Regions from separate parts of the Caldalkalibacillus salinus genome, predicted to be linked through region 2. Evidence: riboswitches for the same ligand, from Rfam matches in the RefSeq annotation. Region 2 holds a riboswitch; the other holds the start of a gene.

Region 1 (16,102 bases), 440 kb from region 2:
TCTGAACGGGAGATCACATGATTCACAACACTAGGGATGTAATGATCATAGGCGCCTGCCCCTAAGAAGGACGTGAACGTCAACGTATCAGCATTCTTGTTAGCGAGCTGCATCATATAACGTGTCAATGCTGTTTCATCTAAAGCGGATATATTCATTTCTCCGTTGTAACGAATATCTTTAGGAATATCGTCAAATAAGTCTTCTATTGAAGAGACGCCGATGTCTTCTAACATCTCTCGTTGATCGACGTCTGTCATTGGTAGATAACGATGCTTCATCCATAACCCCTCCTCTTTGTCTGCTTGCGACGGTCTCTCTCACCGTGGCAAAAGGTTAACCTATGGCTTGCTCAGGGCTTTCTGTCATTAGCATGACAGTAACCCGTTTCAAAGGTTACTTCTGTCTTTTATAAAATGGTGTCTGTACCACTTGGGCCTTAACTTGTTTGTTTCGAATATGCACAGATACTTCTTGCCCTATCTCTGTGTATGCTTGATCTAAGAGCGCATGGCCTACGTTTTTTTTCAGCGTTGGAGATTGAGTCCCTGAAGTGACTGTTCCTATTTGATTATCTTCCACGTACACGGGGTAACCGTGACGAGGGATACCACGTTCAATCATCTCAATACCCACTAGTTTTCTTGGTGCACCATTCGTTTTCTGTTCTTTTAATACATCCTTACCGATAAAGTCTTCCGATTTGTTCGTTTTGACAGCGAAGCCGAGTCCCGCTTCAATCGGTGAGATATCGGCTGTTATCTCTTGCCCATATAACGGTAGTTTAGCTTCAAAACGCAACGTATCTCTTGCCCCTAAACCACATGGGATAACCCCTTTGTCTTCACCCGCTTTGAGAATCTCTTCCCATAGGTGGGGCGCATCTTCCGGTGCCACGTAAATTTCAAACCCATCTTCACCGGTGTAACCGGTACGTGACATGAGAACATTGACATCGGCTAATTGAACATGATCTTTGAACTTAAAGAATGTAATGGCGCTCAGGTCTTCGTCCGTTAACTGTTGTAAGACGTCTACTGCTACAGGACCCTGCATGGCCACCTGTGCGTATTGATGAGAGACATCTTCTACTTCCACATCACCTTCAACATGCTTCTGTAGCCACTCAACGTCTTTGTCAATATTCGCCGCGTTGATGACGATTAAGTAATCATGGTCTGCTTTTTTGTACAGAATGAGATCATCCACTGTCCCTCCGTCTGGGTAGCACATAATCGTGTACTGTGCTTTACCATCCACGAGTTTTGACACGTCGTTGGTGAGCATCTTCTGTAGGTAGCTAAAAGCGTCAGGTCCTTTTACTGCAACCTCACCCATGTGCGAGACGTCAAACAACCCTGCTGTTGTACGGACAGCATGGTGTTCTTCCTTGATACTAGAAAACTGTACAGGTAGCTCCCAGCCGCCAAAGTCAACCGTTTTGGCCCCGTATGTTTCATAAACCGGATACAGAGGAGTACGCTTTAATTCTGCCATTCTTACACCTCCAAATAGGATGAATATATGTATTCACTTAGCTTTTTAATGGTCAAAATCAAGACAAAAGAAAAGGACAGACGTATACATTGTATCCAAGTGTATACTCTGTCCGTTGTACCTGAGAGTTACCCCTATGAAGCAATGACTGTCAACAGTAGGGTTTCCCCTTTGGTGGCCTCTTTAAGGAGGCGCTCTCCAGAGGTGCGTCCTGTAAGAGTCTTTTTGCCTGAGAGATTCACCCCTTATGAGGGCTTGCTCCTTCGGCGCTACGATAAGGTATGGATGGCCTTTCGCAGTCTCTCCCCTTACAATCATTCGCCCGTATTCAATTTACTTTTCTTGACCATACTAGACATTAAACGTCAAATTTTTCACAGTTCTATCCTATCATTATTCTCTTGCGATTTCCACTTCTTTTTAAGCGCATGAAGCCCAGGCCGAACAGAAGACAAAAACTTTGAATAAAGGGTGTGTTAGCGTGAATATTCCAGTGCATTTTAATCACGAGTGGTTACCTGAAATGCAGCATAAAATAAAAAACGATGGCCCCTGGGATAAACAAGCGTTATTTGATCTCGCTTTACAGGCAGAAAAAAGCTTAATGATCTCGGATTTCGACACGCTCGAATGTCTTCGTCATCTCCCTCAGTTAGAGCCGTTCCCCCATCAGGTTGAAGCGGCTAAAAAAGTGATCACGGACATGCATGGCAAAGCAATATTGGCCGATGAAGTAGGACTCGGAAAAACGATAGAGGCTGGCCTGATCTTAAAAGAGTATATGGTGCGTGGACTCGTAAAGAAAGCCTTAATCTTAGTCCCTGCCTCACTGGTCATACAGTGGACAAGGGAGCTGACACAAAAGTTTGCCATCCCAGCTATGGCACAAAAAAAAGAATACATGTGGAAGCAGTACGACATTCTAGTGGCTTCAATGGATACGGCTAAGCGACCTCCGCATCGCGATCATGTACTAGAGCAGGACTACGACATGATCATCGTGGATGAAGCTCATAAATTAAAGAATAGCAAATCTAAAAACTACGAATTCATGAACCAATTGAAAAAGAAATATTGCTTACTCTTAACGGCCACGCCGGTACAGAACGAGATACAAGAGCTATTTAATCTCGTCTCTCTACTTCGCCCAGGCATATTGGGGAACACAGCTTCCTTCAGTAAAAACTATGTCAAAGGTAAAAGAGAGTCTAAGAACAACGAGCAACTGCATGCCCTGTTGGAAAAAGTCATGATTCGCAACATGCGTAAGGATGGGGACATTGCCTTCACGAAACGCTATGTGAATAATATCCAGCTCGACTTATCTGAGCCTGAACGTAAACTTTACAATGCAGTGACCTCGTTTGTACGAGAAAAATATAAACAAACTAACGGGGCTAGCAACGCCTTTTCTTTAATTACGTTACAAAGGGAAATTTGTAGCAGTCGCGAAGCCACGTTCCTCACGCTCTATCAAATGTATCAGAAGAGTGCGCCAGACTCACCCATGAGACAAAAAATATGGGACTTAATGAGCTTGATTAAAGCCATCAATACACACTCTAAGGCTGAAAAAATGATGGAATTGATTAAGCAGATTGACGATAAAGTCATTGTTTTCACTGGTTATCGTGCGACGCAGGACTATTTACAAAGAGTCCTATATGAAAATGGCATTACGTCTGTCCCATTCAGAGGGGGATTCAAACGTAATAAAAAAGATTGGATGACAGAATTATTCCAGCAAAGAGCTCAAGTCCTGATCGCCACTGAGGCTGGTGGAGAGGGCATTAACTTGCAGTTCTGCAACCACATTATCAATTATGACATGCCCTGGAACCCCATGCGCGTGGAGCAACGTATCGGTAGAATACACCGCTTAGGCCAAAATCGAGACGTGCATATATACAACCTGTCCACCAAAGGGACGATTGAAGAATATATACTATTTCTTCTTTATGAGAAAATTAATCTCTTTGAGATGGTCATTGGAGAGCTGGACGAAATTATCGACAAGATGAAGCTCAAGCACTCCATCGAAGATAGCCTAACGGATATCTTTTTAGAGTCTGATTCAAACAAAGAGGTTGAAATTAAGCTAGAAAACTTTACACAGTATATCCAGAGCATTCAAGAGGATGTCAAACAAAGCAAAACGGATCAAGGGGATCGAGGGGAGTTATCGTTACCATGAATCAATCAGAGATGTACACTTATATCGAGCGCTTTTTCCGTGAAACAGGATGTACGATTCTAGAACAGGACCCGACTTATATCCGGGCACAGCTTACGGTGGATGTAGACAAAGAAATTACCAACCGTCCTTATTATTGGATGTTTGTAGAGAAAACGGGCGCCGAACCTCAACCACAGCAACTGACCTTCGTACTAGACGATGAAAATGTACCCGATCACGTGCGCGGTGAACTGATTAAGTTCGGTTGCTGGCGTCTACACCAAATCTTTCAATCAGCGAAGAAGAACGGTAGCTTCATTCGCTTGTACGAAGTTGTTGATCAATCGAGGCGTACACAAGGGCTGATTCCCTGGTTGTTCATCAATTATCGCATTTCCTTTATCAGCGACCAAAAAAAAGATATTTATTATCCCTTAGGTTTTAATTTATTTAACGGAGAAATGATGACTCAGTTTGACAAAGCAATAGAACATTACGCGTTATCTCCAAAGATTCCTGATTATCATTTCACGCTACGGCCCATCTTCTCCTTAAACTCTGCTATTCAACGCATTGAAGACCATATTAACGACTTTTTAGAGAGCCAGGATACGACATGGGCCGAAGAAGCGAATAAGCGTCTTGATGAAGAGCGTGGGCTGATTACTTCTTTCTTTGAAAATGCTAGTGAAGAGACACGCGCGACTCTAGATACGAGATTAGAGGAGGTAGAATATTACCGTCCACGGATAGAAGTGAACCCGATAAATGTCGGCTACATCTACCTCCAAACCCACCCAATAACGATGTTTCGAGAAAACTAGTGCTAAATAGTGTAATCTCACCCGACATGGAGTTACAAGAAATTGAACATAAACGCGATACAATGAGCATACACTGGTAAGTTAAACAGACAACAGCCATGTGTTCTTGCCAGTACTTTGTTTTTCTCCCCCTCCTGTCATGCGCCCCCTGTCCTACCCTATTCAGCTGTGATACAGCTATGATGCGTGACAGGAGTTTTTTGTTTTTTAGCGCATTGTTTTTAACGTATGAAAGATTGAAATGAGAAGGAGTGACGGAACTCATGATGAGCCAACCACGCTTTGCCATCAGTTTTTTTATAGGCATTCTCATTCTAGGTATCATCTTCGTCCCCCACGCTGTTGTATCACAGACCGTTGACGAAGAAGATCAAGTAGGGATAGAGGAGCCAGTCACCACTGAAGAAACAGCGCCATTCATTCAAGACACTCATACAGTTCAAGGACCTTGGGAGGATAGATTTGAACAACAAGTTAAGGAGTGGATTGATCAGATCGCCCATCAAGATGAGCAGTTTACGAGCTGGAAGCAGGCAAATTGGGATTCGTACCCAATGGGGCCAGGGAGTCGCCAATGGGTCGTACTGTTGGTGAATAAAGGTCAGGAAGTTGGTTATCTGATCGTCGGACAAGCAGATGACGATCATCATGAATTTGTCTTAATGGAATACGGTCAACAATACCAACAGTCACTCCAAGGTTGGTTAGAAGAGCCTTACGAATCTTCAGGGCCTATCCTTTATGCTGGGCTGTTTTGGGGATATGAGGTAGATAACGTCCTACATGATTTCTTCACGCATGAGGCTTATGAACATATTGAAACGGATATCGTTGTGGATAAACCAAAGGGCGCTAAGGTTGACCTTTTACAGAAGGTACACCGTGTGGACAAAGACCAAGGGACTAGTATGGCTAAAATATCGGGTTCCGTAAGCGATATAAACGGCTCCCCAATGGATGAAGTTGACAAAGAGGACTTATCACAGCATGACATACACCATACGGTCACCGATGCCGCTATATTTGATGCAACGATTAATACGGTGACTTATTTAGACACTTATATCCTACCTCAAGTTAGAGCGATATATGATGTCGTTGGCTTTCATGTTTGGGAAAAAGGGACGCCCCATCTGGACCAGGGTCCCACTCACTTAAAAGAGAGAACGGAACAGCCTATGACGTTATTCGTTGGTTTAGAGGATGCAGGTATTCGCTACTTAGGGTTACAGTATCTTACGTCCATTGAGACTGATACTAAATAAGGTCAAGGCATGATTTTGACCATGAGGGCGATACGCTAAGTCTCCATCACCCTTAAAGTTAATGACGTTTAAATAACATACTGATAGCGGTTGGGATAACCCCAAACCACTGTTGACTCCAGTTTTTTTGTTTGTTTTTTGACTTCTGCCTCAGTCGCTCGTCTCTTGGTGTATCCATGTATTGAACGAACTCCTGGGTCATAAATTTGACCAGGTCTTGAAAAGACATACAGAGACACATCCTTTCCTAGCTACTTATTTATATTTTTGCCACCCTCATCATGATTTATCCTGTGGGGCTTGAATTAATCTTTGTTTTTTGTGTATATATTCCGCGTTAGCGTCCATACTAAAAAATGTCGATGGGAAGTAGCCAAGTGGTAAGGCAACGGACTTTGACTCCGTGATGCGCAGGTTCGAATCCTGTCTTCCCAGCCATTTCTTTTTTGGAAAGGAATAGTGGAATCACATCCGGTGTGGTCACAGCTATAAACATACATAAAAACATTCAAGTCCCTCCGGTTTAAAGATAACACACACAACACACCCACACAGCAAGCATATACCCAGCCTTATGTTCTTCATAACTGGGATGCCTGTGTGCTTTCGTGCTTCAACGATTGTTCAGAAATATGACATTATTTCTTCTGTGAATATACGTTTACAAGCTCCAAAAACTCATCTATAATAGGAATATCTATGCTGGTGAGAGATGTAAAGGAGGAAAAACAACATGCCACGTATGTATCGCGTCTTTGCATTTTGGACGGCCGTAACCGCTATATTAGCACTCGTGGGACATATGGAAGGAATGGCCTTATTATTTTTTGCTCAAACCGTTATATTCTTAGCCCTTAGCTATATGAATTTCTCTGAGAGAGGTTATATCTATATTTTCGCTGGTTACCTCGTCTTATTCTTTGTTGGATTTACATATTACACAACGTTTATGATGTGACGGAGAGAGCATGATCCATGGGACGAATGGGTGACTTATCGTCTTAAGTATTACGCTTACCATGAAAAAACAGTGAAAAACAGGAGAAAAGACACGGGAATGAAACACCCGTGTCTTTTTTTGTTACGTATTTGTCATCTTGTTAATAGCGTCGTACTATAGCCTAAATTTAAACGCATTGAGAAACGAAAAACTTTGCTGAGCAGGTGCACCCTTTGCTAATATGAGCACTTTGAAGGTCGCCCCTAAGCCTTCTGGAGACACAAATTGTCTGATGGCTCGATTCTTGCGTAAAGTCGCATTCTGAAAAGGGTCCCCACCCGCTTGTTCTGTGTACTGGTCTAGGATTCCCGCTTGCAATAAGAACTGATGCTGAGGGAGATACGCTAACTCAGTCCAGCCCCGCTCTATCGCCTCATCCCTTAATACTTCGAAGTGAACATGAGCGGTTATATCCTTCTCTCCCGGTCTTTCCAAAGGTCGATCGTCCGTCTGATGACGATCGTAGCACAATAAGGTACCGTCTTTTCTTGCTGGGTGCTGATACTCTTCTGTTAAATAACCGTAATCCACCGTTATCCACATGCCTTCTTCCACAGCCTCTGTTACTTCAGCTAGCCATTGGCACATATCGGGACACACTTCAATTTTTTGTCCCTCTGATAATTTGAAGCCATGCTTATCAAGATAGTGATGTATATCATCCCTTTCTAACGGTAGCCATTTTTCCGTCAATCGTTGTTGACCTTCATCCCAGCCAACGAAGCGTTCATATCTTCTGTCATCAGGACGTTGTTCAAGCACATGAACGGGAAAGGCATCAACGAGTTCATTACTGTAAAAGAAAACCTGTCTGTCCTGGGTCAGGTCGCTGAGGTCGGCGAGCGTGGTCCACACCACCCTGTTATCATGTCCGTTAAGTAACTCACCCTGGACACGTCGATGGTATCCGCTTACTTCAATAATCACATACTGTGTGTGTTCATATACGGATGGATACTCAGCTTGTAAGGCATCTAACATCTGTTTAGCGAACGTGCCCTTGCCCGCTCCCATTTCTACAAAGGATACAGGCTGACGAGATTGTTGCACCACTTGTACAAAAATATCGGCTAAGACGCGTGCATACACTGGATGAACATCGCTTGAAGTATAGAAATCGCCTTGTTTACCAATCTTTCGTTCCTCACGCATGTAGTAACCGTATACGGGATGGTACAAGCAGTCTTGCATGTACTCATAAAAGGAGATGGATTGAGATGGCCGCTGTTTTATTTTACTGACGATATGGTTCAGTAAAGCCATCGCCTAACGCTCATTCAAGAATGGATTCATTGCTTTTTCTTGTCCCACCGTCGTCTGTGGACCATGCCCCGGGTAGACGATCGTTTCTTCAGGTAACGTTAAGATATACGCTCTAATACTATTTAAAAGTTTGACATGGTCCCCACCAGGCAAGTCCGTTCTGCCGATAGAACCAGAGAATAGCGTATCTCCTGCAATGACGAGATTTTCTTGTTCTATGTAGAAGGAGACACTACCAGGAGAATGTCCAGGTGTGTGCATCACCTTCATATCGATACCTGCGATCGTCAATGCTTGCCCATCCTCTAGACCTTGGTCTCTTGGCTGGCAGATAACGGGCTCAGTGACCATACTCCACCGACTGGACCCATTCAGGTCAGGATCTGTTAACCATTTCTGTTCAAGATTATGAATATACACTGGCGCGCCAGTTTGCTGGCGAACGTGTTCTAAACCCGCAATATGATCAAAATGGGCGTGCGTAAGGAGAATGGCTTTGATATCCAAATCTTGAACGTGCTCTACCATCGCTTCAGGGTTCATCCCAGGGTCAATAATGATTCCTTGTTTTTGATCATTAGAGAGTACATAACCGTTTGTTTGTAAAGGCCCTAAAGGTTCCATCCATAGGTTCATCTTATTACCACCTCTGTTATTGTCTTTGTCTGTATTTTACCGTTATAAAATTTGTGCAGCAAGTTTAGCGAGGGAAGAGCGTTCACCTTTTTCTAACTTTATATGACCACTGACGGCATAGCTTTTAAATTTTTCGACCACGTAGGTTAAACCGTTGTTAGACTCATCTAAATAGGGGTGATCTATCTGCTCCGGGTCGCCCATGAGTACAATCTTACTCCCTTCACCTACTCTTGTAATAATCGTTTTTACTTCATGCTTAGTCAGATTCTGTGCTTCATCAATGATGATAAATTGTTCGGGAATGCTACGGCCTCTTATATAAGTCAGCGCTTCGACCTGAATAGTTCGATTCATTCCTGCTAAAATACGGTCAAGTTCACCCGGTTTTTTGGCGTGAAATAGAAACTCTAAGTTATCGTATATGGGTTGCATCCAGGGCCTTAATTTTTCTTCTTTTTCCCCAGGTAAAAAGCCAATATCTTTGCCCATAGGAACAACGGGCCTGGCGACTAACAACTTCTGGTAACGATGTTCATCTTCGATCTTATATAATCCAGCCGCTAAGGATAACAGCGTCTTACCTGTACCTGCTTTACCAGTCATTGTCACTAAAGGGATGTCATCATTGAGTAACAATTCTAGGGCCATTTTTTGTTGGGCATTTCGCGGTTTAACTCCCCAGACGTGCTCTTCTTGGTGTAGCAGTGTAACAGATTGTTGATCTGCACTCACTCTCCCAATCGCTGAAGCAGAGGAGCCCATTTCATCTTTAAATATAATAAATTGATGGGGATTCAAGCGCTCATGCTGCGCCACGTGCTTTATTTCTATTTTTTGATCAGAGTATAACTGATTAATGACCTCTCTTTTTGTCTTCAATTCCTGACTACCCGGATAAATCTTTGAGTATTGCACCACCTGATCAGATAAAAAATCCTCGGCGTGCAAACCGAATACTTCTGCCTTCACCCGTACTAATGCGTCCTTACTAACAAGCGTTACAGGCCTGCCCCCTTGCGGTTTGACATCCTGTTCTTCTTTCAAGTTTAATGCGACAGCAATGATACGATTATCATTGGTTTTCTCTATGAGGGTATCACGTAGCCTTTGAAATGAACGATGATTTAATTCCACACGGAGTGTTCCTCCGTTTTCAAGATCTACTCCTTCATGTAGTTTACCCTTTTGCCTATATTTATCAAGCAAACGGGACATATACCTTGCATTTCGCCCAATTTCATCAGTGTATCTTTTTTTGGAATCGACTTCTTCTAGTACAACTGCTGGAATGACAACTTCGTTTTCCTCAAATGACAAAACTGACCGAGGGTCCTGCAAGAGCACATTCGTGTCCAATACGTAGATCTTTTTCAAATTTCCGCCTCCCTTTGGTTGAAGAAAATTGATGCCTTACTGGAATAATTTATAAGATGCGGTTCTTGTTATTTTTCATTGTATGACTTATGGATTTAAGTTAGACGGATAAACTATAGGTAATCTTCAAAAGTTTGTACAACATAGAAAGGATGGATTACCGATGAAGAAAACCCGTTTCCGTCTGCTGATGGTTTTACTTGGCATAGCAGTGCTAACCGCTTGTAATCCACAATCTCAAACACAGCCTTATCAAAACCACCCTCCTACATCTTATGATCAAAACCCTCAGTTTGAGAGTGAGACGTATGACGGGAGACAGTCTGGGCAAATGAGATCCCGAGATCGGGACTTAGAAGGCATATATTCTTATGATCAAGCCCTTCCCCACGGCTCTAGAAGAGCACCTATGGGAGGACAAGATGGGCAAACGAACAACATGGGGAACGCTGACCGCAATCAGCAAGGACAGCAAAATGGACAACAACAACAAAATCAAGCGAAGGGGCAACAACAGGGACAACAGGATAATAACAATATGCGTGCGCCGCAATCCCCTAACCAATCGGCTCGTGCCCAAGAAATTGCTGATCGCCTCGCTGACTTAGCCACACAGGTGGATCAAGTTAATGACGCCACAGCTGTTGTCGTTGGACGCTACGCGGTAGTGGGTATTGATGTAGATGCGGAACTTGACCGTTCTAAAGTCGGGTCGATTAAATACTCGGTGGCTGAGGCTCTTAAGGCCGATCCACGAGGCGCTTACGCTGTTGTCACCGCTGATGTGGATACTTATTACAGATTGCAAGAAATGGGTGAGGAAATCCGTAACGGGAGACCTTTAGCAGGTGTGATGGATGAATTAGCAGGGATCGTCGGACGTCTCATGCCGCAGCTACCTAGACAGGTTGAAAAGCCTGATGGAGGTCAAAAACAAACACCAGCACAAGGAAACCAAAAACAAAAAGAAAATCAAAATAACAACAGATAACAATAAAACACCGTGAGCGCCATTCACGGTGTTTTTTTACTCATCCTTTAGTTTTCAAGGTGCATTTCAATATGCATTTTCCCTTTATAAAATCCCTACTACTCCTAAATAACATCAATTTCGCAGGGCCACTTTCACTTAAGCCTTAAGAGCTTCAAGCACCTGTCGATCCAGTTTAGCGGCTGCTTCTTCATCATACGTTTTCTCATATTCTGGTTCAACGGAAATTTTTGAACCGTAAAACATGACATCACGCACTTCGGTCACATCAATGTCTACTCTTGCTAACTTTAATGGCACATCATCCAATTTCTCAACGGCTACATTCGCTTTGCCCGCTATAGCGTAGCAAGAGCCTGCACCAATGACATTAAGAACGACACTACTATTCTTTGCGATATTTTCGATGATACGGGAACGATTGTCTACCGCAAAGCGCACGACTTGACGATCAGGAGCATAAACCCAAGAGATTGCGCTGACATTAGGTGCACCAGTTTCTTTGTCCACGGTCGCTAAAGTGACAAAGCGCTCTTTTTGTAATAAAGCATGTAATTCCTCCGTAAGTTGTGTTTCAACTGTCTGTGCCATGACACTCACTCCTTTTATTCAAATTTATCTTGGAATTGTTTTTTTATCTCTTCTATACGTTCGTCAGGTATTATGGTATATCCTTGTGATGAATCCCAATAAGCGTCATTTTCTATCGATTCTAAATCTGAAGGTGACAGAGACTTTAAGTCCCATATGAGCTCTTTCATCTCATCAGGCGTGAAATTTGTAGATACATTTTGTACAACAGCATCCAACACTTGATCCATCTTAGATAGACCCTCAACGGTGGTTAAACGGTCTGTTATCTCGCGGATCACTTCATGCTGGCGTTCGTTACGTTCAAAATCACTAGAGTAGTATGCTTCTCCACGATCATCCAGGCGATGACGGATATAACCTAACGCGTGATAACCATTAAGCACCTGCACACCCCTTGGAATGTCAATCTGCGTTCCATCTTCTGGATCGTGATACTTCATGCTACGGGATACATCCACTTCGACCCCACCAACAGCATCCACGACATCGACGAAGCCTTGAAAGCCGATATGTACATGGTAATCTACTGGTATCTCTAAGTATTCACTTAATGTTTCCTTGACCAATTGTGTTCCAGAGGTCGTGGGCTCTTCTCCGGCAAACTTCTGACGATTCCCTTCCGCTTCGCCTCGTGCAAATACCGCATTCGCTTTTATATAACCTGAATGACCCGGTATTTGAACTTTAGTGTCTCTCGGAATGGACAAAATGGAGACTGAAGGCGTTTCTCGGTCAATCAGAGCAACCATGAGGACGTCTGTGTTGAGTGTTCCACCAGATCCTGTTCGTCGATCTGTGCCAATAATGGCCACAGCGAGTGGCTTAATCTGATCCTCTTCCTCCTGAAGTTTACCATCCTTTTTATCATCTTCTGAAGCTGATGGCGGTGTGTCATCTTGTGTGGCTGCACTTACTTTATCCTGTTTACTCACTTTATGGAACGCTTGATCCACTTTCCAGTAAGTATAGCCAAAGACAGTGATCGTCCCTAGCATAAAAAAGACCGTCATCCAAATCATCATGCCAATGATTGATTTTTTTCTTCGTCTTTTCTTGAGGTCGTGACTCTTACTACGACTGACTTCATTAAAATTTGACATCTTTTAGCACTCCCTTGGTCTATAACACAGTTTAATTCCTAATAAAAAAAGTGTCAATCAGACCCCGTGTTCGCTATGTACACGTATGAAGCTGTATCAATCCATGCTATACTAGTGATATAGGAGGCACAAATATGAAGATACAGTGTGTAATTTGCGATACGATTGAACGCATTGATGCAGATTCGTTATTAGGAAAACGTCTAAGAAACCACCCTTTATCAACTTACGTGTGTCAGACCTGTCACGCTAGAATTACTGAAAAGACTGAAAAAAGAAAAAGAGAAGGCAAACTGACCGAACCGGTGCATTCAAAAGAGGATGACGGTTGGTTATAAATGTGTAACGCAATGAAACATTTATAGCGACCATTAAGCCATGATCTGTCCTACCGTTATTAATTTTTTATCTAAAAAAGTGTAGTCCACCTGAGGACTACACTTTTTCTTATGCTACCTGTCTTTCTAACAGCCTGTCTGGTTCTGGTCATGCATATTTTCTAAATCGTGATACAATTGATGCACAAACTCACTGGGATATGTTTTGCTACGTTCTTGCTCATCCTTAACAAAAGACACAATATGCATGTTGTCTTCAAGCTTGACCTCAATATCTGTCAGGTGATGATCTTCTTCTAAGATGGTTGTGAAGAATTCGTACGTATCTTGAGCCGCTTCATCATCCGGTTTCATCTCAGCCACATGTCTAATTTGTAACCAGTTAAATATGGCATCATCTAGCTTCATGTTAACAACCCCCTACTAAAGGCAGTCAGTAAAGTAATAAACTACGACGCCTTTTTCATCCTGAACCTTACGATGGCTAACATCGCAACAGCAATGATTAACGCTTCAATAAAGGGCAAGGCAATGCCTAAAAACGCTAATGGTAAGGCACCGATGGCTAGGACAACATAGACAATGAAAGCCTTGAGGACGGGAAGTCTTCGTTCAAAGCCAAGCTTGTAGACAAGGCCAAGCAATACTGCCGTTATAAGATACAGAATAAGAAAGGCCCCAAAGGTCAACTCTCCGTCTACAAATAACCGATCGGTTATCATACGCTCCCCTCCAAACCTTAGGACTTAAGTCCTAATTTCTGATTCTTTTCATGACGTTCACGTTCCGATTTATTGAGAAACTTCTTGCGTAATCTTACCGTGTCTGGTGTGATTTCGCAATACTCGTCGTCCCCTAAAAATTCTAATGCTTCTTCTAAAGTGAGTTGACGAGGCGCTTTTAATTTAACGGTCTCTTCTTTCGTTGCCGAACGAATATTATTAGCGGCCTTCGTCTTACAGACGTTTACGACAAGGTCATTATCTCTAGAATGCTCTCCGACAATCATGCCTTCATAAACCTCTGTCCCTGGTGAAATGAACATCGTTCCACGATCTTCAACATTCAGTAGCCCATACGTGTTAGCCGTCCCCGTTTCGTGAGCGATCAACGCTCCGAAGCGTCGTCCTCCGAGCGTCGCTTTGACGAGAGGTTGATAAGAGTCAAAGGAATGCGTCATGATGCCGTATCCACGTGATTGTGTGAGAAACTCGGTGCGATAACCGATCAACCCTCTTGACGGGATCAGGAATTCGAGGCGTACTTGCCCGAATCCATTGTTGACCATGTTCAGCATTTCCGCTTTTCTTGTACCCAACGTTTCCATGATACTGCCGGTATAGTCATCCGGGACATCGATAATTAAACGCTCAAATGGCTCCATTTTCTTTCCGTCGATTTCTTTGACAATGACCTCTGGCTTGGAGACTTGTATCTCATATCCTTCACGTCTCATGTTCTCGATTAAGATAGACAGATGGAGTTCCCCTCTCCCTGAAACCGTGAACACTTCTGGGCTATCAGTTTCATCTACACGTAAACTGACGTCCGTTTCAAGTTCTTTAAACAAGCGTTCTCTTAGCTTACGGGCGGTCACGTGTTTACCATCACGACCAGCAAAGGGACTATTGTTCACTAAGAACGTCATCTGTAACGTCGGTTCGTCTATTTTTAAGAGAGGTAGAGGTTCGGGATGACCGGCGTCACATACCGTTTCACCCACGTTAATGTCCTCTAAGCCTGCAACGGCCACGATATCCCCCGCCTGAGCTTCTTCTATTTCCACCCTTTTCAGCCCTAGGAAACCGAAAAGCTTGGTCACACGGAAGGATTTTTGTTTACCTTCACGGGTGATCACGACGATAGGCTGGTTCAGTTTAATACGTCCGCGCTGAACACGCCCCACGCCAATACGACCAAGATAGTCATTGTAATCTAACATAGTGACCTGAAGTTGTAGGGGTTGTTCCGTATCAACGGCTGGAGCTGGTATATGAGAGAGGATGGAAGAAAATAGCGCATCCATATTCTCCTGTTGCTCCTCAGGTTGGTCACTAGACGTGCCCGCAATCGCTGAAGTGTATACCACTGGGAACTCCAGCTGATCCTCATCCGCACCTAGATCTATAAATAAATCTAATACTTCATCTACCACTTCCTGGGGTCTAGCGTTCTCTCTGTCGATCTTGTTTAGAACCACAATAGGGGTAAGGTTATGATCGAGTGCTTTCTTTAGCACAAAGCGTGTTTGAGGCATACAACCCTCAAAAGCATCGACAACGAGTAGCACGCCATCGACCATCTTCAAAATACGCTCAACCTCCCCACTAAAATCTGCGTGGCCAGGTGTATCCAGGATATTAATTCTATGATCATCGTACTTAATGGCGGTGGTTTTTGCTAGGATGGTAATGCCTCTTTCTTTTTCAAGGTCATTAGAATCCATCATTCTTTCTGACAGTTGCTCATGTTCTTTGAAGGTTCCTGACTGCTTTAACAATTGGTCAACCAATGTTGTTTTTCCGTGGTCAACGTGTGCGATAATCGCAATATTTCTAAGGTCCTGTCTTTCACTCATCTAATTATTCTACTCCCGTCCTGTATTGTAGATATTCCTACACAAGTGTACACTTGTTTTAGAAGAGTAGCAACTGTGACAAAGTTTTGTTACAACACAGAAGGGGAGTTTACGATGAATTGGAATACGATTGCACTTATATTCGCCATCTTAGCGGTGACCTGCTTTGTATTAGCTGGAATCGCTGTGGCTGAGCGTAGTGCCATAGGGTTTATCGGTGCTTTACTCGCTTCCGTTTGTGTGATGGGGACGGGCTTCATGTTAAAGAAAAAAAGGAAGAAAAAGGCGTCGTAATGACTGCCTTTCTTCCTTTTTCGTTAACCCACCATTTTTTAATATTATCCCTTCATTTGACTAGTTTGAGTCAGATTTGCGCTTTACTTCGACACCGGCTTGCTCTTCTACCCTTCGAATGATAGCCGCCACATCTTGTTTACCGTACCCTTTATCGGACACGTCTTGA
Region 2 (16,102 bases):
GTGTGTACTAAAATGGCTATCGTCGTTCGATGTCTAAAACCGCTTACTGTGGTAGATTATCGTTCAGGTGACGTTGGTCAGCAATATCCCCTTGTCCATCCAACAAATGCTCCATCCCTCTAACAAGGGTATCGTCCTCTAGCAGGCTCCAAATATGGTACCCGAAGTCTTCTCGATCGAGTAAGACTTCCTCAAGTGTCTCGACCGTACCAAAATCATTGAGATCATGCGCTCTCTTAATCGTCTTTCTCATCATTCCCTGAATTTTGAGCTCATGCTCGAGGTCGTTACGTAAGAAGTCCCTCATCGTGTAGCGACCCTCTACTTCGTGCTTAATATATGAAATTTTATGCTGTGTCTCTGGGTGGGCTGTTGGCACGACACCAAGCCGTGCAACACGCTCACCTACGCTGTCGATATGGTCTTGGGTTTTCTTCACATGTTCATCTAAGATATGGTGTAAGCTTCCGAAAGACTCCGCACCTTCCGTTAACCAGTGGTGTTTCGTGTATTGATGTAAGGCCACATTCAGCGCACAAAGATGTTCATCTAATTGGAGCCCCATCTCTAAGCGCGTTTCATACGGGAGACTGATCCCTGATCCCTCTGTTCTTGCCGTACGCGGCTCCTGACGAAAGATCATATTCTCCTGGTGCTCAGGTTGTTGATGACCTGGCATCGTCGGGTCAAAGCCCGTCATGGCTAACTTAAAGCCATCGTGTGAAAATCCTTGGTTATCATGGCCTTGCTCTTGGTTCATATTTTATACCCCTTTCACATGCGTTTGAACATAGTTTCTGTTCGATAACCAATTTTATACATTGACGCACGGTCATTTTAAGGGGCTTTGATCTAAAAATGATCTACCGATCTACCGGTCGCTGTTAAATAAGCTCCTCTGATACCGGTTGCTTTAGCCACGCCTGTAAGGATGCGTATTGGGCCTTGGCATCTTCATAACCAAGCTCATACAACGCTGTTAAACGCGTTTGATCTCGCTCTATCCTGCTCACTGGAACCTCTCGACTCGGCTGAATGAGAAAGACCTCACCCTGATCCACCCGGTGATATAAATCCTTTAATGTTTGATTGTATCGCTCATGTCTATTTTCTAGGCTTTCTCCTATCTTAGGATGTTGCCGATAAAACAACCTAGACAAGGACGCAAGTCGACTCCGTTTGCGGGTAAATCCCTCTGCTTTGGTCATGATGACAACATGACGGGTGTTACCGTCCTTTTGTGATTTTTGCAAGGGGATGGGATCAATAATACCACCATCAAGCAATGATTTCCCGTCATATTCCACCGCGGGTGCCACAAAAGGAAGTGAACTCGATGCTCTAATAATCTTGAGCATGTGCTCACCATGCTCCCGCTTCGTATAATATACAGGCTCACCAGTCTCACAATCGGTCGTACCTACGACAAATGTTTCTTCAGCATTTTGAAAGGTGTCAAAATCAAAAGGGATAATGTTATTAGGAATCTCGTCAAAAAGAAAATCCATGCCAAATAATTGCCGTTTCGTCCACAGATTACGATAAGACAGGTACTCCGGATGATTCGCTAAACCGATATTTACTTTTTTATTCCGACCCTTCTGACGTGACAGGTAGGACGCTGCCATACAGGCCCCTGCCGAGACCCCAATGACGTAAGGAAAATACAAATCCTGCTCCATAAAATATTCTAATACGCCGGCCGTATATAACCCGCGCATACCGCCACCTTCTAAAACTAATCCTGTTTGTTCCATCTCTCATCCCTCTTTATCCTGAGTGCTTCACACAGTTACCATTTTTGTATGGCTTGATGTTCGTAGTTTTTTAGCTTATTGATTAAGGTATCCGCATCGTCTTCCATGACAATCAAGTCTTTGTATGCCGGTTTTACGAAGCCTTGTTCAATCATATGATCGAACAGAGACAGCATTGGGGTGTAGTAATCGTTCACATTATGGAGCGCGCAAGCTTTCTGATGATAACCTAACTGCGCCCAAGTAAACACCTCAAACCATTCTTCTAATGTTCCTGAACCACCAGGAAAGGCGATAAAAGCGTCTGCGTAATCCATCATCAGTGCTTTTCTCTCATGCATCGTATCGACCACGTGTAGGTCAGTTAAGTTTTGATGGGCGATTTCAACGTCCTTTAACTTTTTAGGGATGACACCAATCGCTTTCCCACCTGCTTCAATAACTCCGTCGGCGACAGCCCCCATACATCCTACGGCGGCTCCACCATACACGAGATTGAGCCCGTTGGCCACTAAGGTTTGCCCTAATTTTTTGGCTTCTTGCATATAAATTGAATCGTGTCCTGTACTTGATCCACAATACACAGCAATGGTTTTCATCTCTTTTTCCTCCTGAATGATGTAAGTGACGTAAAGTATCGTGCTTACTATTTATCTTTAGCACACTTGCCTATATTTTACATTATGTATCTTATAAATCAAACCAACACCTCTCACCATTTTATCCTGTCACACTTTCATAAAAAAAGGAACCAGCACATCTGAGACGGTTGGTTCCTTATAGGGTGACCCTATTCTGGTGATCTACTCTGTTTGCGATCTACTCTGTTTGTGATCTACTCTGTTTTCGATCTACTCTGTTTTCGATCTACTCTGTTATTGCACTTTTATATTTTTGAAAGTATATCTGTGAGCGGCTTTTTACTAATACCAGGGACATGGCAATCCTCCGTGGGGTACCCTACAGGCAATACGACGATGGGCATTTCATTTTTGGGACGACCAAGGAGGTCACGTAAGAAGGCCATTGGGCTTGGCGTATGGGTAAGTGTGCATACCCCTGCATGGTGAAGGGCGCTCAGTAAAACACCCACGGCCATCCCTGCCGCTGTCATAGCTTCAGGTCCTCGCTTATCGACCTTCGTGCCATCGTCGTACGCTTGCTGTGCCCGATCCTCCTCTACTTTAAAAGCAATAATCAGGTGTGGGGCGTCAGTGAGATGGGGCTTCTGCCAGTTTGTTCCCAATGGACTTAACGCCTCTCTCCACTCGTCAGACATCCGTTCTTCGTAAAGTTTCTTTTCCTCTATTTCTGCCTGCTCACGAATTTGTCGCTTCAACGACGGTTGACTCACAACAGCAAAACGGTAGGGTTGTACGTTACCTGCTGATGGCGTGGTTGCAGCGACTTCTAAAGCTTTTTCAACAAGTTTAATGTCCACATCCTCAGTTGAGAAATCCCGAATGTTTCTACGCCGACGAATGGTCTCGTAATAGTCAGTGGCCTGCTGTAGCTGTTCTTGTGGTGTCCAATGGGGTTGTGACTGAAACTCTGGTGCCTGTGTCGTGCCCTCAGGCATGTTAATATCGCCTAATATCACTTCCGATAACGCTTTTCGGGCCAATGTAGGCGCTTGATAATCTGACTTTGCTTTACCCACGGCAAACAGGGCGATCATGGCTTCATTTTTGGGGCGATTGAGTATGTCTTGTGCCGCCTGAACGGGCTGATGCACCACACAATCTAATCCTGCATGTTCAATGGCGGTTAGCAAAAACCCTGCACAAATGGCGGCAGACTCTAGTGCATAATAATGCTTAACCTTTTGTTCCTTTCCTGACTCATCTTGTTTTAAGCCGTAGTTCTCTCTGTACAAAGCGATGAGATAAGGGGCTTCTTCTAGATAATCCAGTGATTTGTGTCGGGGGCTACCTTCACCGTTCTGTGTGGTAGTTTCTCTGTCAGATGCTTCACGAATGGCCTTCTTCACACTTGGGTCTTTGATTAAGACAAACTGCCAAGGCTGTTGATTGGCTCCTGAAGGTGACGTACCCGCCGCTTGTATGACCTTTTCCAGCGTCTCTTCTAGAATATCCTCGTCTGAAAAAGCACGAACACTTCGTCTGCGGGACATTTTCTCAGTAAACCGTGATACACTTCGCCACTGTTCTGCACCGCTTTTGCGTTCAAAGTTTAAGGGAATGAATCCTTTCATTTCTAGCATACCGGTCTCCTCCTATTAGTGTGTTCAGGGTTCAACACTTTTTTTAATAACTCTTTGACTGGCCAACTTTAGGTGTGTGTTGGGCTTTTCTTTGTTCCCAGTAGCTAGCCAAGACGGTGACGACAGGTGCAAACCATAATAGAATGGCGTAGAGCATATAGTCTAACGTCGCCACACCGATCGCAGCAGAAGATAAGATGGCCACCATGTTCCACGGGATAAGGCCTGAGGTCACAACGGCAGAATCATTAATGATACGACCGAGATCGCCTTGACGTAGCCCAGCTTGACGCCACATGCTGTGAACGGATCGTCCCGTTAAGATGACAGGGAACGCTTGATTACACCCACTCACCGCTAGGCTGATTGCGAGAATGACTGTCCGATATGTATACCCGGTAAAGGTGGATACACCCATGAAAAGCTTTTGTATCAAAGGATAAAACATTTGGGTGCGTTCGACGAGACCATTCAACATACCAGCTAGGGATACAAACAAAAGTAATGGCACCATACTCCCTAGCCCTCCCCCGCGTAAAATAGCCTCTAGTCCCTCCGGTGCCGAGTGATACCCACTTAATAGACTTGAGGACACCTCTGAGAAAGACGCGCCCTGCATGGTGAGAGCGAGGATAAGAGCACTTCCCACGCCACATAGTAGAGCATAAACGGTCGACATTTTCATTAAAATACAACCGAACAATAGACCAATGGGTAATATAGCAGCCAAATGAATCACATAGGTTTCCGTTAATTGCATGAGCACTTGATTCCCAAGTGCTTCCCCGTTCACCTCTATAGAGGAGCCTAGCAAGGTGTAAAACAATAGGCATACTGTCAGTAACATGACCGTGGAAAAACTCATGTTTCTAAGAATCACACGTACATGCTCTTCAACCGTTGTGCTTGTCAGGTGGACCATAGAAGATAAAGGAGAGGTTCTGTCACCAAAGAAGGCGCCAGACACGAGGGCGCCTGCGACGATGGGGACAGGGGCCCCAACCGATACAGCCACACCTAGAATAATCATCCCAAGAGAACCTAAAGTGCCAATGGAAGTGCCAATCACGTAGGATGTGCCTGCGGATAAAACGAAGGCAAACAGGACAATCCATTCTACCTGTATCCAACCTGTGAGATAATAGATAATGGTAGGAATCGTGCCACTTAAAATCCATGCTGGGATTAAAAGTGAGATGAGAACGAGGATAGACATGACAGGCCTAATTTTTCGTACACCAGCATAACAAATACCTAAGCCTTCCCTCAGTGAAACACCCGTCCTCAACACGAGTAGAAAAATAAAACAAAACCCTACAGCAAACCCAAGCACTAAAGGAATGCCTAAAATAGCAGAGGTGACAATACTTCCCAGCAAATAGACGAAAGTGAGTATGGCTCGCTTCAAGCACACCCCTCCTGTATATAAATATTGTACATTGTTTAATTTTATTGTACAAAAAGATCACAAAAATAGGAACCTTCTATATGAAAAGATTCCTAATAAAAGTTGCTATAAAGATGAGATCACCAGAAGTAACTCTGTTTGCGTTAGCCCGGGATTATAAAACTGGTGAGGCGTTGTCGAGCGAAACGATATCGTATCCCCTGCGTATAACCTTTGTTCCGTATGAGGAAAAACAACGTGTACTTCCCCACTCAACACATAGCATGTCTCTGTGTCGTGGTGTTCGACCTTTTCCGAAGATGAGTACTGACCAGCCTCAAGCACCACACGTAACAACCGTACGTCACCATCCATGTGAGCGGGCGTTAACAACTCGTATACGGGGATATGATCAGGAAGTTCGAGCTTTCTCCTCTGCTCCCTACGCACAACACTTTGTTTCCGTGCTTCTTCTGCCTCTTCAAAAAAGCGGCCCACGGGAATGCCTAAGACTTCTCCCATTTTGATCAGCGTCTGGATGGAGGGGCTTGTCGCGTTACGCTCCACCTGACTGACCAAACTAGGAGAAAGCTTACATTGCTCAGCAAACTCCCGTAGGGTATAGCCTTTTTCGGATCTTAGGGTCTTCACTTTTGCACCAATGTCCATACGATTCATCATCTCACTTGGTTGGCTATAGCTTATCAACTATTAAAAGTTTCCTTGTTTTCTTCTCTATATTATCGTTTATTGAACAGATTGGCAAAGGAGCCTGAGATATTTTATTCATATAGTAAGAAATGGCGATTAAAGACTGGGGTCTTCGTCTGCACTTGGCCCATAGACAGCAGGAACAGGTATATCTAATAGACGCAGGTATACGACGAGTTGTCCTCTATGGTGAAACCAGTGATTGAGCATCACTGAGCGGAGCATGAAATATCTCGATTCAGTGAAAAAGGGTTCTCCCTTTTGTGTTAATTGACATACTGCTTGTAAATCATCATCATCCCATGAGGATAGCCTCTCGATTGATGCTGTTTCACCCTGATCTAGAGCTGATAGAATCTCGGAAAGTGATTGGGGTTGTGGAAAGGTAACATCAGGCAGTTCAAGCATTTGTTCGGTGAAAAGTTCTGTGAGGACACCAGGGATAACAGCAATATGATAACCGAGTTGTCCCATTGTCATAGACTTTTCGTGTGGCGCCCAAGATAATTTGTCTTCGGGTATACACTCAAGTACTCGTCGTGAGGTGTTTACTTCATGCTTAAACTCTTTTAACAGTAAGTCACTTAACGTCACCGTTTTGTTCATTCGTATCCCTCCAGTTTAATATTTTGACGAGTGCCATTAAGAATGAACGGCACTTTCATCCATATAAATGACTTCCCACATATGACCATCTAGGTCCTGGAAGCTCCAACCATACATGAAGCCGTGATCTTGTGGGTCCATTGAATGCTTTCCACCCGCTGCCAATGCCCTGTTTACAATCTCATCTACTTGCTCCCTACTTTCAGCCGTTATCGCTAAGATGGCTTCGGTACTCGTTGTTGCATCAGATATCTCCTTCTTTGTGTACGTCTGAAAGTACTCCTCAAGAAGTAACATGGCGTAGTTATGATCACTAATCACCATACACGCCGCTTTATTATCTGAAAATTGAGGATTAAAGGCAAACCCCACACTGGAGTAAAATGCTTTCGTTTTCTCTAAATCCTTGACCGGTAAATTAACAAAAATCTTGTCCGCTTGTAACGCCATCGTTTTAGTCCTCCTTTATTTTTATTTACTCTGTACTTCAATATTAATTCTAGCACTACCGCGAAAGACAGATTTCTTCTGAATTGCGTTTTTGAGCGGTTATACTATGAACATGTAGAGAGTCGTAGTAAACTAAGAAGAGATGTAAAAAATGGAAGGAGTGGTTGAAATGAAAGTATTAACGATCGTGACTCATCCCAGAACAGATTCTCTCACATTCTCTGTGGCCAGCCGATTGGTAAAGGGACTAGAGGATGCAGGGCACAAAACCGAGGTCTTAGATCTCTACCGTAGTGGTTTTGACCCGGTATTATGGGAGGCGGATGAGCCAGATTGGTCCGCAGACGTCCAACACTTCTCACCTGAGGTTGAAAAAGAAATGACTCGCATAGCGGAACATGATGCACTAGCCTTTGTTTTTCCTCTGTGGTGGTGGAGTATGCCAGCCATGCTCAAGGGGTACATCGACCGTGTCTTCAACTATGGTTTCGCCTATGGCCCGAACAAACTTCAACATGAGCACGTGTTGTGGTTAAGTTTAGCAGGCGCGCCTGTAGAGCGATTTACGAAACGTCATTACGATGACATGATGACACATTATTTTAATGTTGGCTTAGCAGATTATGTCGGTATTAAAAGTTCAAAGTTTGAATTGTTTTACCAAACGATACATCCGACACAGGAGCACATTGAAGACCTATTAACACAAGCGTACAAGCTAGGGTTAAATTATCCTAAAGCTTAAGCGCCTATGTTTAATTTTCAAGTAGATAAACTTTTCCATATAAAATTATATTTGCTGTCCATGGTTAAACCGACTTAGAAATCTAGACATAAGTAGTGGCAGTGATATTAAGATGGGGGGGTCTCCTAATCTTGGTGGATGAAGGGTGACGTTCTGATGTGGGACCTTACCCGTAGGTTTAACCGTAATCGGTGATCTTGAACGTCCTCTCAGTGTCTGATGAGGGAGCAGGATATCCTTGGCGTGCATCCCCCAACTGACTGAGGTGGCCATCAAGTAGTAAGTTCCTGGTTGGACATGAGGAAGCACAAAGTGGCCTTCAGAAGAAACGATGGTGCCATACAAAGGTAACCCTTCCGGAATGGGCTTAGCAAACAATCCAACAAATACTATCCCCTTAAAAGGCGTCTCCGTATGAATCGTCCCTTCAATCGTGGGATCATGATGGGGCTTTTGCGCATGCCATCTGGTGAGATTTTGTAGAGAACGTAGTTGTTGATCCGTCTGTAATTGGGACTGTCTGAAGTGTGCAGGTGATACACCCACTCTATCCGTAAAACGAGTGGTAAATGTACCTAAGCTTTGTTGCCCAATCTCTAGTCCAATATCCCGTACACTCAGGTTGGTTTGTAGAAGTAAATCTTTCGCTTTTTGTAAACGTAAGGCGGACACGTAATATAGCGGAGACAAGCCGATTTGCTCTTTGAAGATACGTGAAAAATGGTACGGACTGTAGCCCGCATACTTAGCTAAATCCTGAAGGGCAAGCGGCTCGTGTATCTGCTCATGGATATAAGCGATCACGGCCTGTATTTCTGGATAGGGACCTTTCACTGTTATACGCCACCTTTTATACCGAACATGTTGTATGAAACATAAAAGCACAAAAAGATAAACAGATGAGAACGGATCGTGACGCTGTCTTGCCCCACTTTCCGTTCAGATATAAAACTGATTAATGAGTTATATAGATATGTTCGATAAAAGGGTTACAACTCCTTCCGAGAAACATATCCAAATCAAATATATATTGATGTTTATTCTGCTATCCTTTCTGATTAATGACTCTTAGACGGTGACGTGGTCAATTGTACTCTAGCCTCTGTTATAGCCGTTAAACGGCTCGTGTGGGGAGTGCCCACTGGTGCTTAACGGATACTAATCTTAAGCAGACGATGAATCCGAACAAGAGATACAACTGATAAGGTGCAGTGGCCCAACCCATGCCAATAACGAAACCAGCTAAGACAGCCCATAACACGTAAATATCTTGTTTCAGTACAAAAGGCTTACGCTGGGCAAGAACATCACGCAGGATCCCCCCACCCGCACCTGTAATAGCGGCTGCAAACATAATGGCTACTAACGGGAGCTCTATCGCTAAGGCGTGCATAGCCCCCTGAATAGCAAAGGCAGATAATCCGACAGCATCAAGAATATGCCATTTGCGTAAATGGCCCATAATATGACGCGGTAGAACAAAAATAACAGTGACTGTGATTATTGCGATGGTAAATAGGGTTGTTTGCTGCCATAACTCTGTAATCGGAATCCCGATAAATAAATTCCTAATGGCGCCTCCACCAAAGGAGGTGATAAACCCTAAAATATAAATGCCCACAATGTCATACTTTTCCTCCATGGCTACAAGTGCGCCACTCATAGCAAAAGCGATCGTTCCTATCACATTCAATACATCCCAAACCATGGTACAAACCTCCTCAGCTGTTGAATGATTATCGTGTTATCGCAACCTTCAAAGAAAATTTGTTAAGTCGGACACCACCACTAGATAAAACCTCTGTTTTCACAACGGTATGATTTTGATATTAAATAAAAGCGCAAAAAAGGACAGAAAAAAAGGTGTCATCATCACATTCATGAACCCTTTTCTCTGTCCTTTGACCTGAAAGTTTAGCCTTTTATATGGTCTCACATCATCTGCTATATGTGAACCATGATCATTGACAAACCATCGTAAAAGGCCTACCCCTTGGGTGGCTTGCGAGTCAGCTCATTAAACTGTTCACAAGCACTCTCCAGAGCTGCGTCCAACTGTAGTCTGTTGACCTGAGAGATTCATCTCTTATCTTTTAGAGATTTGCTCCTTCGGCGACGAATGGGCAACACTAGCCGTCCACTCGTACTCTCCCACAGTTATCATCCGCTCGTATTCTTTTTTCTTCACTCAATTTATACTATGGGAGTAAGGCTTGGTTTGTCAATCAATAATTTAATATTTTTGTTTGATAGATACTGATGAGCCTCACCCTCTACTCGTATGCGCCCTAATCTTATCCTCCTACATCTGCTAAACTCTTTTATGATTAGTCGCTATGATATAGATAGCAACGATGGCCATGGCTACAGCGATGCCGGACCCAATATTGAATAAACCTTTTTGTGCATACCAGACGATGGCGTACCCGATCGAACCGGCCATCAGTGCATAATAGAGGAACGCGATTAACGTTTTTCTAATAACGGCGCCTTCCTTACCCACTAAGCCGACAACGGCCGACGCTGCGACAACATTATGCACACAGATCATGTTTCCTGCTGCACCCCCAACCGCTTGAAGCGCCACAATCCATGTCGGGTCTACCCCAATCTGAGAACCAACGTCATACTGAAAGAGTGAAAACATCATATTACTGATGGTGTTACTCCCTGCTATAAAGGCGCCCAAGCCTCCGATAAAGGATGAGAACAGAGGCCAGTATTCACCGGCCAGAGCGGCCACACCGTTGGCCAGCTCAATCGGCATGCCCTCAAAGCCTGCTGCACCCCCACCAGAATTTAAGAACACTTGCACCATGGGGACGGTAAATATAAGGGCTGTGGACGCTGCAATCATCGTTTGACCGGATTGAGCCCACGCTTTCTTGTATGCGCTTACACTCATACCGTGAACAAAGTAGGTGATGAGTGATACGATCACAAAAATCGTCCCCGGTAAGTATAGTGGTTGAAAACTGGCACTAATCTCTGTCCCAAACATGTTGGGGATAGACACCGTCCAAGCCTGCATCCACTCTAAAAACGGAAGGGATTCTAATCTGGTTAACACGAGAAACAACCCTACAAGGATATAAGGGGACCACGCTCGAACCATACTCATGTGCCCGCTTTTATGAGCAATATCTTTAATTTCAATACTTCCCGTCCATTCGGGGTCCCACTTCGATCTCGCTTCGAAGTCCCACGCTTCCTCTTTCGATGGCATGAGGAAACCTTTTTTAGCAGCCGTCACGACGATTAAGAGCCCCACTAAACCACCGACCAGGGAAGGAAATTCAGGACCTAAGACGTTAGCCACAATGAGATAAGGAAGGGTCATCGCAAAGGCAGCAAACAAGGCAAATTTCCACACCTTAACCCCTTCTGAGAAAGACTTATTTTTGCCAAAAAATCTCGTCATGAAGGCGACGACAATTAAGGGGACCAAGGTGCCGACCACCATATGAAGCAGGGCCACTTTTGCTCCGATATCCGTCACTAAGACGAGTAGGTTGTCTGTAATCCCGGCTTGGTCTAACCCCGATTGGACACCGACTAGAATCGGAGTTCCTACAGCACCAAATGACACCGGTGTACTTTGGATTAACATGCCTGAAACGACAGCGGCCATGGCTGGGAATCCTAACCCGACCAGTAATGGGACCGCTACCGCTGCCGGCGTCCCGAACCCAGCCGACCCTTCAATGAAAGAACCGAACAACCAAGCAATAATAATGACTTGTATACGCCGGTCTGGTGAGATATCGGTAAACCCTCGGCGGATGGTTTTAAGACCGCCGCTTTCCTGCAATGTATTCAGGAGTAATATAGCCCCGAAGATAATGTACAGTAAAGTACCAGCTACCACGAGACCATTGATTGAAGCGGCAGCTACATTCGCCCCGGGTACTTGCCATACAAAAAGGGCAAGTAAAACAGCGACCACATATGAAATCGGCATCGCTTTACTTGCCGGCCACCTGAGCCCGACAAGAAAAATAGCCACCACTAAAATCGGTAGAAGTGATAAGAAAGCCAACATTCCCGTACTCATAAGTCAAACGCTCCTTTCTCATTGAACATGTCAAACATCCTTTCCTTTGTTTGTTATGAAGAAACCTCGTTTCTTCCTCGTCGCACAAGTTGACTCATTATGAAGCCACCCTACACGACCACCACTTTTTGAATTTTTAGAAAAATGTAAGCGGTAAATGAGTACTGGATAATCGTGATCACGCCATGATGCCTTATTATGTTGTATGCACCTGGCCTTAACATTAGTACTAGCTCTTCTGGTGACCTGTATAAAAAAACTAGCGTCGTTCGGGACAACGCTAGCTCTCGAGCTTACCTTAAACCAAGTCTCTTAGAAATGTGTTGACCGGTTTCAATCATCAAAGGCTGTAGCTGCTCAAGTCTATCATGAGTCATTCTCACAGAGGGACCTGATACGCTAACGGCACCGATGACATGCCTAGCATGATCAAAAATGGGGACAGCGATACAGCGAATATCGTATTCATTCTCTTCTAAATCTAGTGCGTAGCCTTGCTTTTTTACCTCTATTAACGCTTTGATAAACGCATCCTTATCGATCATCGTATACTCGGTATGCTTAGGCATGCCTTTTCTCTCTAGAATATCTATGACAGCCTGGGGCGGCAGATGGGCAAGGATAGCCTTACCGACCGAGGTACAATGCATGGGCGCCCGCTTGCCGACCTTGGAATGCATACGCAGGGTTTCATTGCCCTCTAGCTTCTCGATGTAAACCACTTCCCCTTGATCGTAAACCACAAGGTGAATCACTTCATTCGTTTCCTCTTCTAGCTTCCTTAAGTAGGGTTGGGCTTCCGCTCTTAAGTCGATCGATTCTAATAGACTCGCACTGAGTTCCAAGCATGTATAACCCAGTTTGTATTTTCCTGTCTCCGTATCCTGCTCAATATAGCCGTATTGTACGAGTGTGGATAAAAGACGATATACGGAGCTCTTATTAATATCCATCTGATTGGCAATGTCTGTGACACCTAGGCCCTCTTTTTTCAAGCTGATGAGATAAACGATATCTAGCGCTCGACCTACGGACTTAACCATATTCTCTCTTGGCACAAGTGTTCATCTCCCTGCTTTATGTGGTGCTTCGTCCAACAGTGTGACAAAAGAAGTCATACTAGATACTACACTTAAGGACGACACTTAGCTAAACGATGATGACCGTTGTTCTGCTGCTCTTTGCTTTGCTTCAAGTCTTCTCTGATGCAGAATGGGCTCTGTATAGCCGTTAGGCTGCTCAGCACCTTTGAATACGAGGTCACAGGCGGCTTGAAAAGCGATGGATCGTTCATAATCGAGGGACATGGGCTGGTAGGCTGGGTCACCCGCGTTTTGTTCATCTACGACTTTGGCCATACGCTTAAGCGTGTCAAGCACCTGTTTTTTTGTGACGATGCCATGCTGTAACCAGTTTGCCATGTGTTGGCTAGAAATACGTAATGTCGCCCGATCTTCCATGAGCGCGACGTGATTAATGTCAGGGACCTTCGAGCACCCGATGCCGAGCGCCACCCAGCGTACCACGTAGCCTAATATGCCTTGGGCGTTATTGTCTAACTCCTCTTGTATTTCATCACTGGACCAGTTTGTTTCAGTGGCGAGAGGGATGTCTAAAAGCTCTCTGCGATAATCTTGGTCGGGGTTGACGAGAGTTTCTTGTACTTCATGGACATCGACTTGATGATAATGGAGCGCGTGTAAAGTGGCCGCCGTCGGTGAAGGGACCCAAGCTGTATTGGCCCCCGCATGGAGTTGGCCTATCTTTTGCTTCATCATGTCCGCCATAAGATCAGGCATAGCCCACATGCCTTTACCGATTTGCGCTCGCCCTCTAAAGCCGCTCTGTAACCCGATATTGACATTAGAGGCTTCATAGCTCTGAAGCCACTTCGATGTCTTCATGTCATTCTTCCGTATGACGGGCCCTGCTACCATGGATGTGTGAATTTCATCACCCGTCCGATCTAGAAAACCGGTGTTGATAAACACCACTCTCTCTTTCACCTGTTTGATACACGCCTTTAAGTTTAAAGAGGTGCGACGCTCTTCATCCATCACACCAATTTTCAGCGTATGTCTATCTAATCCGAGCATATCCTCCACGCGGTCAAAGAGGAGGTTGGCGAACTGCACTTCGTCAGACCCGTGCATCTTCGGTTTGACGATGTACACGGCGCCTTCCCTTGAATTCTGATAGGTGCTCTGACCTTCCAGCAGTGAATGCTTAGCAATAAGACTTGTCACAACGGCATCTAGGATCCCTTCCTGTATGTCCTCACCGTTGTGATCTAGCACCGCATTGTTGGTCATGAGGTGACCAACATTTCGAACAAACATCAGTGAACGTCCCGGAAGCGTCAGCGTTGATCCGTCTATCAATGTATACGTGCGGTCAGGGTTGAGTTTTCTCGTGACCTCTTTATTTCCTTTGGCAAACGTACATGTGAGATTCCCTTTCATCAGGCCTAACCAGTTCCGATAAACCCCCACTTTATCTTCTGCGTCTACAGCGGTGACAGAGTCCTCACAGTCCATTATCGTCGTCAAGGCCGATTCCATCAGGATATCTTTGACTCCGGCTTTGTCGGATTGCCCGATAGGGTGTGTGCGATCGATTTGTATATCAATGTGCAGGCCATTGTTCTTTAATAAGATTGCCGTTGGGTAATCGCTCTCCCCCTGATAGCCCTTAAATGCAGATTCATCTTCGAGTTTCACTGTCGATTGGTCATCTAAAGTGACCTGTAAAGTGCCTTCCTTGACGGCATATTGCTGTGCATCCTTGTGGGAGCCTGATTGTAAAGGGAAAATCTCGTCTAAAAATTGGCGTGCGTAGGTGATCACTTTGTCACCTCTCGTAGGGTTATAGGACGTCGTTCTGTCTGCTCCGTTCTCCTCACTAATGACATCTGTGCCATACAACGCATCATACAGACTCCCCCAGCGAGCATTGGCCGCATTTAAAGCGTAACGTGCATTGTTGACAGGAACGACCAGCTGCGGTCCTGCTTGTTTCGCTATTTCGTCATCCACATTGGATGTGGTGATCTCAAAACCCTCAACATCCGGTTCGAGATAGCCGATTTCCTTTAAAAATGACCGATACGCCTCGTCTTGAACCTGGCCCTGGTTTGCTTTGTGCCAAGCATCAAGCTTGTTTTGTATCTCTTCCCGCCGCTGTAAAAGCTTTTTATTAATGGGGGTTAACTCGCGTACTAGGGCTTCAAATCGTTGCCAAAACTGAGCTTGGTCTACCCCGCTCCCTGGTAATGCCTCTCTATTAATAAAATGATAAAGGTCTTCTGCGACCTGTAGTTGACCCACCTGAACATACGTTGTCATCTTTTTCTCCTCCATTCTGAAAGATATGACTACAAGATTTCTCTCATTCACTCTGTCGCTTATTGCACCCATGCACACTAACGGGATTACACCGATTTTGCTTCCTGCTTGACCTCTGCACAACGCCCCGGTGTGGGAAAAAGCTTACCCGCATTTAATAGCCCCTTGGGATTAAACACGTCTCTTATATCCGTTTGAGCGTTGATCTCCTCTTCGTTAAACACCATACGCATCTCATCTACTTTCTCAATACCAACGCCATGTTCACCCGTGATCGTGCCTCCTACATCGGCACAGGCCTGTAAGCAGGCACTGCCCGCTTTTAGGGCCTTTTCCGTTTCTCCCGGCTTTCTGGCATCAAAGAGGACGAGTGGATGCAGATTACCGTCACCGGCATGAAAGATATTGGCGATGCGCAGGCCGTAAGCTTCACTGATTTCATTAATCTTCTGTAACACTTCAGGTAACTTGCTACGCGGAATGACACCGTCCTGGACGAGATAATCTGGAGAGATAGCCCCCATGGCGCCAAACCCTGTCTTCCGGTTAGCCCACCATCTCGCCCTCTCCTGTTCGTCCTGGGCCACTTTTACCTCTCGTACCTGTCGCTTTTGACATACTTCCAATATCTCCTGTACTTGTTCCTCAATCCCCGCTGCGATGCCATCCACTTCAATTAAAAGCAGGGCTTCAATATCCTTGGGATGCCCAACGGGGAACGCTGCGGCCTCGACACCTTCGATGGCGACCTGATCCATCATTTCAAGCGCGGCGGGGACGATACCGGCCGATACAATGTCCGATACCGCTTGGCTCCCATCGGC

What was found. A riboswitch is a leader RNA that binds a small molecule or an ion and turns the genes downstream of it on or off. The one in region 2 is predicted to bind glycine.
Region 1: linked by a shared signal. The riboswitch ahead of gcvT (glycine cleavage system aminomethyltransferase GcvT) and the one ahead of JKM87_RS02470 (trimeric intracellular cation channel family protein) in region 2 are both predicted to bind glycine.

The regions. Positions count from the first base shown of each region.
Region 1 is NZ_JAERVL010000001.1:87,704-103,805, reverse strand. It holds gene gcvPA (aminomethyl-transferring glycine dehydrogenase subunit GcvPA) at 1-281, opposite strand, end outside; gene gcvT (glycine cleavage system aminomethyltransferase GcvT) at 397-1,497, opposite strand; glycine riboswitch at 1,604-1,701, opposite strand; glycine riboswitch at 1,705-1,815, opposite strand; gene JKM87_RS00435 (DEAD/DEAH box helicase) at 2,021-3,691, shown strand; gene JKM87_RS00430 (YqhG family protein) at 3,688-4,497, shown strand; gene JKM87_RS00425 (hypothetical protein) at 4,761-5,762, shown strand; gene JKM87_RS00420 (YqzE family protein) at 5,821-5,991, opposite strand; tRNA gene JKM87_RS00415 (tRNA-Gln) at 6,126-6,200, shown strand; gene JKM87_RS00410 (DUF2626 family protein) at 6,496-6,720, shown strand; gene JKM87_RS00405 (class I SAM-dependent methyltransferase) at 6,877-8,025, opposite strand; gene JKM87_RS00400 (MBL fold metallo-hydrolase) at 8,029-8,661, opposite strand; gene JKM87_RS00395 (PhoH family protein) at 8,704-10,038, opposite strand; gene JKM87_RS00390 (YhcN/YlaJ family sporulation lipoprotein) at 10,202-11,029, shown strand; gene JKM87_RS00385 (pyridoxamine 5'-phosphate oxidase family protein) at 11,168-11,620, opposite strand; gene JKM87_RS00380 (LCP family protein) at 11,635-12,723, opposite strand; gene JKM87_RS00375 (YlaI family protein) at 12,858-13,061, shown strand; gene JKM87_RS00370 (hypothetical protein) at 13,188-13,469, opposite strand; gene JKM87_RS00365 (YlaH-like family protein) at 13,511-13,783, opposite strand; gene typA (translational GTPase TypA) at 13,801-15,639, opposite strand; gene JKM87_RS00355 (DUF5325 family protein) at 15,754-15,933, shown strand; gene JKM87_RS00350 (NAD(P)-dependent oxidoreductase) at 15,994-16,102, opposite strand, start outside.
Region 2 is NZ_JAERVL010000001.1:530,462-546,563, reverse strand. It holds gene JKM87_RS02520 (Dps family protein) at 44-760, opposite strand; gene JKM87_RS02515 (patatin-like phospholipase family protein) at 885-1,757, opposite strand; gene JKM87_RS02510 (LOG family protein) at 1,793-2,356, opposite strand; gene JKM87_RS02505 (nitroreductase family protein) at 2,644-3,981, opposite strand; gene JKM87_RS02500 (Na+/H+ antiporter NhaC family protein) at 4,025-5,389, opposite strand; gene JKM87_RS02495 (helix-turn-helix domain-containing protein) at 5,495-6,049, opposite strand; gene JKM87_RS02490 (DinB family protein) at 6,176-6,685, opposite strand; gene JKM87_RS02485 (VOC family protein) at 6,722-7,135, opposite strand; gene JKM87_RS02480 (NAD(P)H oxidoreductase) at 7,305-7,880, shown strand; gene JKM87_RS02475 (helix-turn-helix domain-containing protein) at 7,926-8,714, opposite strand; gene JKM87_RS02470 (trimeric intracellular cation channel family protein) at 8,995-9,588, opposite strand; glycine riboswitch at 9,773-9,925, opposite strand; glycine riboswitch at 9,929-10,044, opposite strand; gene JKM87_RS02465 (L-lactate permease) at 10,192-11,934, opposite strand; gene JKM87_RS02460 (IclR family transcriptional regulator domain-containing protein) at 12,228-12,992, opposite strand; gene JKM87_RS02455 (malate synthase G) at 13,080-15,278, opposite strand; gene JKM87_RS02450 (FAD-linked oxidase C-terminal domain-containing protein) at 15,365-16,102, opposite strand, start outside.